2 regions of the Streptomyces sp. NPDC044064 genome follow, and region 2 is predicted to be linked to the other one. Evidence: riboswitches for the same ligand, from Rfam matches in the RefSeq annotation. Region 2 holds a riboswitch; the other holds the start of a gene.
What was found. Region 2 has a riboswitch for guanidine ahead of AC07DS_RS32140 (DMT family transporter). Riboswitches for the same ligand answer to the same signal wherever they lie in the genome.
Positions count from the first base shown of each region.

Region 1: another riboswitch for guanidine. It lies ahead of AC07DS_RS15755 (MBL fold metallo-hydrolase); the one in region 2 lies ahead of AC07DS_RS32140 (DMT family transporter).

Region 1 is NZ_JBWKFN010000008.1:211,172-214,513, reverse strand. It holds gene AC07DS_RS15760 (XdhC family protein) at 1-639, shown strand, start outside; gene AC07DS_RS15755 (MBL fold metallo-hydrolase) at 664-1,542, opposite strand; guanidine-III (ykkC-III) riboswitch at 1,555-1,622, opposite strand; gene AC07DS_RS15750 (PP2C family protein-serine/threonine phosphatase) at 1,706-2,908, opposite strand; gene AC07DS_RS15745 (hypothetical protein) at 3,292-3,342, shown strand, end outside.
Region 2 is NZ_JBWKFN010000023.1:132,888-136,229, forward strand. It holds gene bcp (thioredoxin-dependent thiol peroxidase) at 82-549, opposite strand; gene AC07DS_RS32130 (DUF3618 domain-containing protein) at 642-971, shown strand; gene AC07DS_RS32135 (GroES family chaperonin) at 1,095-1,397, shown strand; guanidine-III (ykkC-III) riboswitch at 1,477-1,547, shown strand; gene AC07DS_RS32140 (DMT family transporter) at 1,585-1,905, shown strand; gene AC07DS_RS32145 (transglycosylase domain-containing protein) at 1,915-3,342, opposite strand, start outside.

The DNA.
Region 1 (3,342 bases), on a different contig from region 2:
CGGGCCCTGCTGGAGGCCGGGCGGACCGGCACCGTGGACGTCGCCGCGGACGGCTCGCACTGTCCCGGCGGCCTCGCCCTGCTGGTCGAGTCGAACGTGCCGCCCCCACGGATGATCGTCTTCGGCGCGGTGGACTTCGCCTCGGCGCTGGCGCGGGCCGGCAAGTTCCTCGGCTACCACGTGACCGTCTGCGACGCCCGCCCCGTCTTCGCCACGCGGGCCCGTTTCCCCGAGGCCGACGAGGTCGTCGTCGACTGGCCGCACCGCTATCTGCGGCGCACCGCGACCGACGCCCGTACCGTCCTGTGCGTGCTCACCCACGACGCGAAGTTCGACGTGCCGCTGTTGCAGGCGGCCCTCGCGATGCCGGTGGCGTTCGTCGGTGCCATGGGCTCGCGCCGCACCCACGAGGAACGAAACCGGCGGCTGCGGGAAGAGGGCGTCACTGAGCGGGAGTTGGCCCGGCTGCGCTCCCCGATCGGCCTCGACCTCGGCGCCCGTACACCGGAGGAGACCGCCCTGTCGATCGTGGCGGAGATCGTCGCCGCCGGACGTGGCGGTACGGGCGTTCCCCTGACCGGCACGAAGGATCCGATCCACCACGACCAGAGGGGACGTGACGAGGCTACGGCCGCCTGAGGGGCACTGCCCTCCGCGCCGGGCTCAGGCGCGGGGGCACAGGACGAAGTCGGAGTAGGCGCGCCAGGTGCGGTCGGCGTCGAGTTCGGTGAGCGCGTCACGGATCCTGCGGAGGTGAGCCGGGGTCAGCTGGAGCGGCGGCTCGTCCGGCTGGTAGGTGATGCGGACCGGGTAGTCCACGCCCGGCTCGGTGGTCATCTCGATGTGACAGCCGAGCACATGCGTGACCGGCCGGCGGCCGGCGAACTCGATCAGACGGTCGACGCTGCGGGCGAAGGCGGGGACGTCCTCGATGTAGAGCCGCCCGGGGTACACGCTGTCGCCGGTGAGCAGGAAGCCGGTGGCCGGGTCGTAGTACGTGACGGCCGCCTCGTGGTGGCCCGGGGTGGCCAGGCACTCCAGCACCCGGCCGCCCAGGTCGACGCGGGCGACGGCGTCCGGGTCCACGTCGAACCCGAAGTACGACCAGGCGCCGGCGCGGTCGGCGCCCACCACCGTGGTGTCGGGGCGGTCGGTGAACTGGCCGTCACCGGCGACGTGGTCACCGTGCCCATGAGTGTGCAGCACCAGCAGTTGGTAGCCGTCGCGGGGGTGCCGGGCGAGCCAGTCCGCGAGAAGGCCGTCGACCACCCGGCGCAGCGGGAAGAACTCGGCGGAACCGGTGGCTCCGGTGTCGATCAGCACTGCCCGTTCGTTGCCGCAGAGCAGGAACAGGAACGGCGCCTCGTAGTGCACCGCCATGTTCTGCCGCAGGATGAACGTGTGCTCGTCATAGGCGTGGACCTGGATGTCCGGGTCGGTGTTGTGCTTGGCCGAGGGCGACCCGTGGATCCACCGCACGTCCAGCGGACGTGCCTGGGGAGGGGTGCTGCCGAAGTCGATCAGGTGCGTGCCGGAATCCACGATGCCTCCGCGCGTGCGTCGTCTTGGCGGGCCGGGTACGGCGCACATCTCGTCCGGGGCAGGCACGTCAGAGCCTCCGACGGGACGCTACCACGGTGTCCGACGGGGCCCGTGGCCGTAGCCGCACGTCCTGCCGTGCGTGCCGTAGAGACCGCAGACGGCATCACCGCGGCCCGTCGCTTCCCTCCACACCGCCCGACGGCGGAGGCGGCGCGGCCGGCTGGTCGGCGAGCAGGCAGGCGGTGAGCGCCGCGGTGTCGTCCTGGAGGCGGTCGTGACTGTAGGCCATCAGGTCGCGGTGGAGCTGTTCCAGAAGCTCCCGAGGCGGAAGGGGACCCCAGGAGCGCAGACGCTCGGACAGGGGATAGAAGGTGCCGTGCGGATCGCGGGTCTCCGTGATGCCGTCCGTGTAGAGGAAGAGCTGCTCACCGGGCCGGAAGTCGTAGACGTCGACGTTGTACGGCTCTCCGACCAGCACACCGAGGTTCAACGGCGGTGCCGACCGTCCCCGGTCCAGTTCGTGCACCTCGTCGGAGCGGATGAGGAGCGGCGGCGGATGACCGCAGTTGACGATGCGGACCACATGACCGTCGGCCGGGATCTCGGCGAAGACTGCGGTGACGAACCGTTCGCCCACCTCGCTTCCGCCGAGCAGCGTCGCCCTGCGGCCCATGCTGATCTCCACGCGGTCGGCCAGGGCGGGCAGATCGGGTTCGTCGTGCGCCGCCTCGCGGAACGCACCCAGCAGGGTCGCGGCGGTCTCGACCGCGAGCAGACCCTTGCCGCGGACGTCGCCGATCAGCAGCCGGACCCCGTACCGGGTGGGGACGGCCTCGTAGAGGTCGCCGCCGATACGGGCCTCCGCGGCGGCGGACAGGTAGAGGCTCTCCAGGAGGAGGTTGCCGATCCGGTGCGGCACCGGTCGCAGCAGCACGCGCTGCGCGATCTCGGCCACGAAGCGCACGTCGGCGAGCGTGCGTTCACGGCGGGTCCGATGGGCAGCCAGGACCGTGGCGATCGCGCCCACCAGGATCGTGCAGATGTAGGAGGCCACGTAGTGGCGGTCCCACAGATAGCCGACGGACCGGCCCGCACAGCAAGGGGTACCGGCCAGGACCCCTTCGAGGAGCACCGCGAAGAGCGTGATGGCGGCGACCGCGCGCGGCCCCTGGGTGAAGGCGGCCAGCAGCGGCACGGTGATCAGCGCGAAGCTCACCGGCCAGTCCACCGGCGTGATGGGTTCGATCAGCAGAAGGGCCACGACGAACAGCGCAGGAAGCCAGCGCATCCACGCCGGAGGCGCCGGCAGTTGGGTCCGTACGGCGATGCCGGCCTCCGGCTCCCGACGGGTACGCCCGAGCCTCACCCGGCGCTCCCGCACGCGCACGCCGTCGGAGCTGCCAGACCGGCCCGGGAGGCGTGCCGTGCCGGTGGACGGCTTGCCTGACGGTTCGGCTTACGCGGCCTTCGCACACCGGACTCCTGATCGCACGACCCCTGCAAGAGGTCCAGCCTCCTGTGCGGGGTCCCGGCACACCGGTGATTGCTCCGCTTGGCGGCATGTTCCGGAGGCCGGGTCATGGGCGGAGGCCGGGTGATGGGTGGAGGACGGTGTCCGCCGGACGGGGGAGAGGGATACGACCTGCGCGTGACGCGGCGCGTGAGGCTGCCGACGAGGGTGGAGCACCCAAGGGGAGAAAGGGGGGACCTTCGATGGACCGGGTGAACCGGGTAGGCCGTTTGGACAGGGTGGACCGTTTGGACCGGGTGGGTCGGCCGGCGGCGTACGGGGCGGCTCTG
Region 2 (3,342 bases):
CAGTCACGCACGGAATGGGAACGGCCCGCGCCGGGGTATTCCGGTGCGGGCCGTCTGGCACGAGAAGGGTGCCGCGGGGAGTCAGATCCCCAGGTCCTTGATGATCTTGGCGACGTGGCCGGTGGCCTTGACGTTGTAGAGGGCTCGTTCGACCTTGCCCTCCTCGTCGACGACCACCGTGGAGCGGATGACGCCGACGACGGTCTTGCCGTAGAGCTTCTTCTCGCCGAAAGCGCCGTAGGCCTCCAGGACCTTCTTGTCGGGGTCGCCCACCAGCGTGACCTTCAGGGACTCCTTCTCGCGGAACTTGGCCAGCTTCTCGGGCTTGTCGGGGGAGACACCGATGACGTCGTAGCCGGCGGAGGCCAGGACCTCGAGGTTGTCCGTGAAGTCGCAGGCCTGCTTGGTGCAGCCCGGAGTCAGGGCCGCGGGGTAGAAGTAGACGATGACCTTGCGGCCCTTGTGGTCCGACAGGGACACCTCGTTGCCGTCGGCGTCGGGGAGGGTGAAGGCGGGGGCCACGTCACCGGGCTGGAGTCGCTCGCTCATCGGTCCAGCGTAACGGGGGGCGTTGCGGCGCGGTGGCGGCCGGAGCTGACAGACTGTCCGGGACAGCATCAGGAGACTTCGGAGGCCGTACGGTGGCGGACACGTCGGACACCAGAACCCCGGCGCAGATCGAGGCGGACATCAAGCGCCGTCGCGACGTGCTGGCCGAGACGCTCGACGAGATCGGGGTGCGGGTGCATCCGCAGACGATCGTCGCGGACGCCAAGGCCAAGGTCGTCGCCAATATCGATCACACGGTCGGGCGGGCCTACGTCCAGGTCAACCGGGTGGTGAGTGAGGTGCGGGCACAGTTCGTGGACGAGGAGGGCGCGCCGCGGCTCGAGCGGGTCGTGCCCGTCGCGCTGGTCGTCGTCGGGGTCGTGGGCCTGCTCGCGGTGGGCTCGCGGCGGCGTAAGCGCTGACCAGGGCGGAGACGAGTGGGTGGCCCGGGGTCGTACGAGTCCGTCCGAGGCAGGTAGGTTCGAGGCGTGAGCGCCAACAGAAACGAGCACAGCAACCCTCAGCACGACAAGCTGCCCATCCGGATGCTGCACGACCGGGTTCTCGTGCGGCAGGACGCCGGTGAGGGCGAGCGGCGGTCGGGCGGCGGCATCCTGATTCCCGCGACCGCGGCGGTCGGGCGGCGGCTGGCCTGGGCGGAGGTCGTCGCGGTGGGTCAGAACGTACGGACCGTGGAGCCCGGTGACCGGGTTCTGTTCGATCCGGAGGACCGGGCCGAGGTCGAGGTGCGGGGTGTGGCGTACGTGCTCATGCGGGAGCGTGATCTGCACGCGGTGGCCGCCGACCGGTTCGAGGGCGGCGAGGACTCCACGGGCCTGTATCTCTGATCAGAGGCATCTCTGGCCGGAAGTATCTCTGGCCGGAAGCCGAGAAGGGGCTGGTGACGGTTGTCACCAGCCCCTTTGTCGTTGCTTTGCTATGTTCGAAGGAGCCCGACGAGACGCGCCGTACCGGGATGCAGGCAAAGACGACGCACCGCAGAGAGTCGTCCGTTCGTCTCGGAGGTGTGTTGTCGTGGCCTGGGTGCTGCTTGTCGTGGCCGGTCTGCTCGAGGTCGGCTGGTCGATCGGGATGAAGTACACCGACGGGTTCACGCGGGTCGTGCCCAGTGTGCTCACCGGTGCCGGGATCGTCGCCAGCATGGTGCTGCTGTCCTACGCCGCCAAGTCGCTTCCGATCGGTACCGCCTACGGCGTGTGGGTGGGGATCGGGGCGGCCGGGGCGGCGGTGCTCGGCATGGTGGTGCTGGGTGAGCCGGTCACCGCCGCCCGGATCTTCTTCGTCTGTCTGCTGCTGGTCGCCGTCGTGGGGCTGAAGGCGACCAGCGGTCACTGACGCCGCTTCCTAGGGTTGGCCTCCGGCGTCGCCGGTGGTGCCTGTGGTGCCACCGGGTGTGCCGCCGCCGGTGGTCGTGCCGCCGGCGGGTGTGCCTCCGCCGGTGGTCGTGTCACCGGCCGTGGTGCCGCCGGCCGTGTCGCCCCCTGTGGTGTCGCCGCCGGTGGTGGTCGTACCGCCGCCGTCCGTGGTGGTGCCGCCGCCGGGGGTGCCTCCGGTGTCCTGGCCGCCGGTGTCCTGGCCGCCGGTGGTGGTGCCGTTGGTGGGGGTGCCGGTCGGGCCGCCGTTGTCGTGGCCGCCGGTGGTGGTGGCGCCGCCGGTGTCCTGGCCGCCGGTGGTGGTGGCACTGTTGGTCGGGGCCTGCGTGCCGGGTGCCTGGACGTCGGCGCCCTGCTGCAGCTGGAGGTCGAAGTCGGTGGCCGGCTTGCCCTTGAGGGCGTCCTTGGTGAACTGGGCCCAGATCTGGGTGGGCGCGCCGCCGCCGTTGATGCGCGGCAGGCCCATGGCGCCGTACAGCGGCTTGTGGGCCGCGGTGACCGGGTCCTGGCCCATGACGGAGACGACGGTGGCGAGGTCGGGGGTGTAGCCCGCGAACCAGGCGGCGGTGTCCTCCTCGGCGGTGCCGGTCTTGCCGGCGGCGGGGCGGCCGGCGGCCTGGGCGGCGGTGGCGGTGCCGGACTGGACCACGCTCTGCAGGATGGAGGTGGTGGTGTCGGCGGCCTCGCGGCTGACGGCCTGCTTGACGGACTTGTCGGGGAGCGTGACCTCGTCGGTGCCGGCCTTGGTGATCTTCTCGATCATCGTGTACGTGCCGTGCTTGCCGTGGTTGGCGAGGGTCGCGTACGACTCCGCCATGTCCAGGACGCTGGCGGTGGCGGTGCCGAGGGCGATGGACGGGTAGGGCTGGAGGTCCTTGGTGTCGGCGGGGACGCCGAGGGCCACGGCGGTCTGCTTGACCTTGGACGGGCCGACGTCGACGGCCATCTGCGCGTACACGGAGTTCACCGACAGGTCGGTGGCCTTGCGGACGGTGATGTCGCCGTAGGACTTGGAGTCCTCGTTCTCGGGGGCGTAGGGGCCGCCGCTCCAGCCCTGGACGGGCCGCTTGTTGGTGCCGTCGTAGTAGGTGTTCGGGGTGATGGTCTGGCCGTCCTGGGTGGTCGAGCCGTTCTGGACCGCGGAGGTGAACACGAACGGCTTGAAGGTGGAGCCGACCTGGAAGTCACCGCGGGTGGCGCCGTTGGTGTACTGCTTCACGTAGTCGACGCCGCCGTACATGGCGACGACCTTGCCGGTCTTGGGGTCGACGGAGGCGCCGCCGGCACGGACGGCGTTGTCGACCTTGTTGTTCTTCTTGTCCAGCTTGGACATCAGCTGGTCGTCGACGGCCTTGACGAAGGCGTCCTGCTTGTCCTTCTGGATGGTGGTGGTGATGCG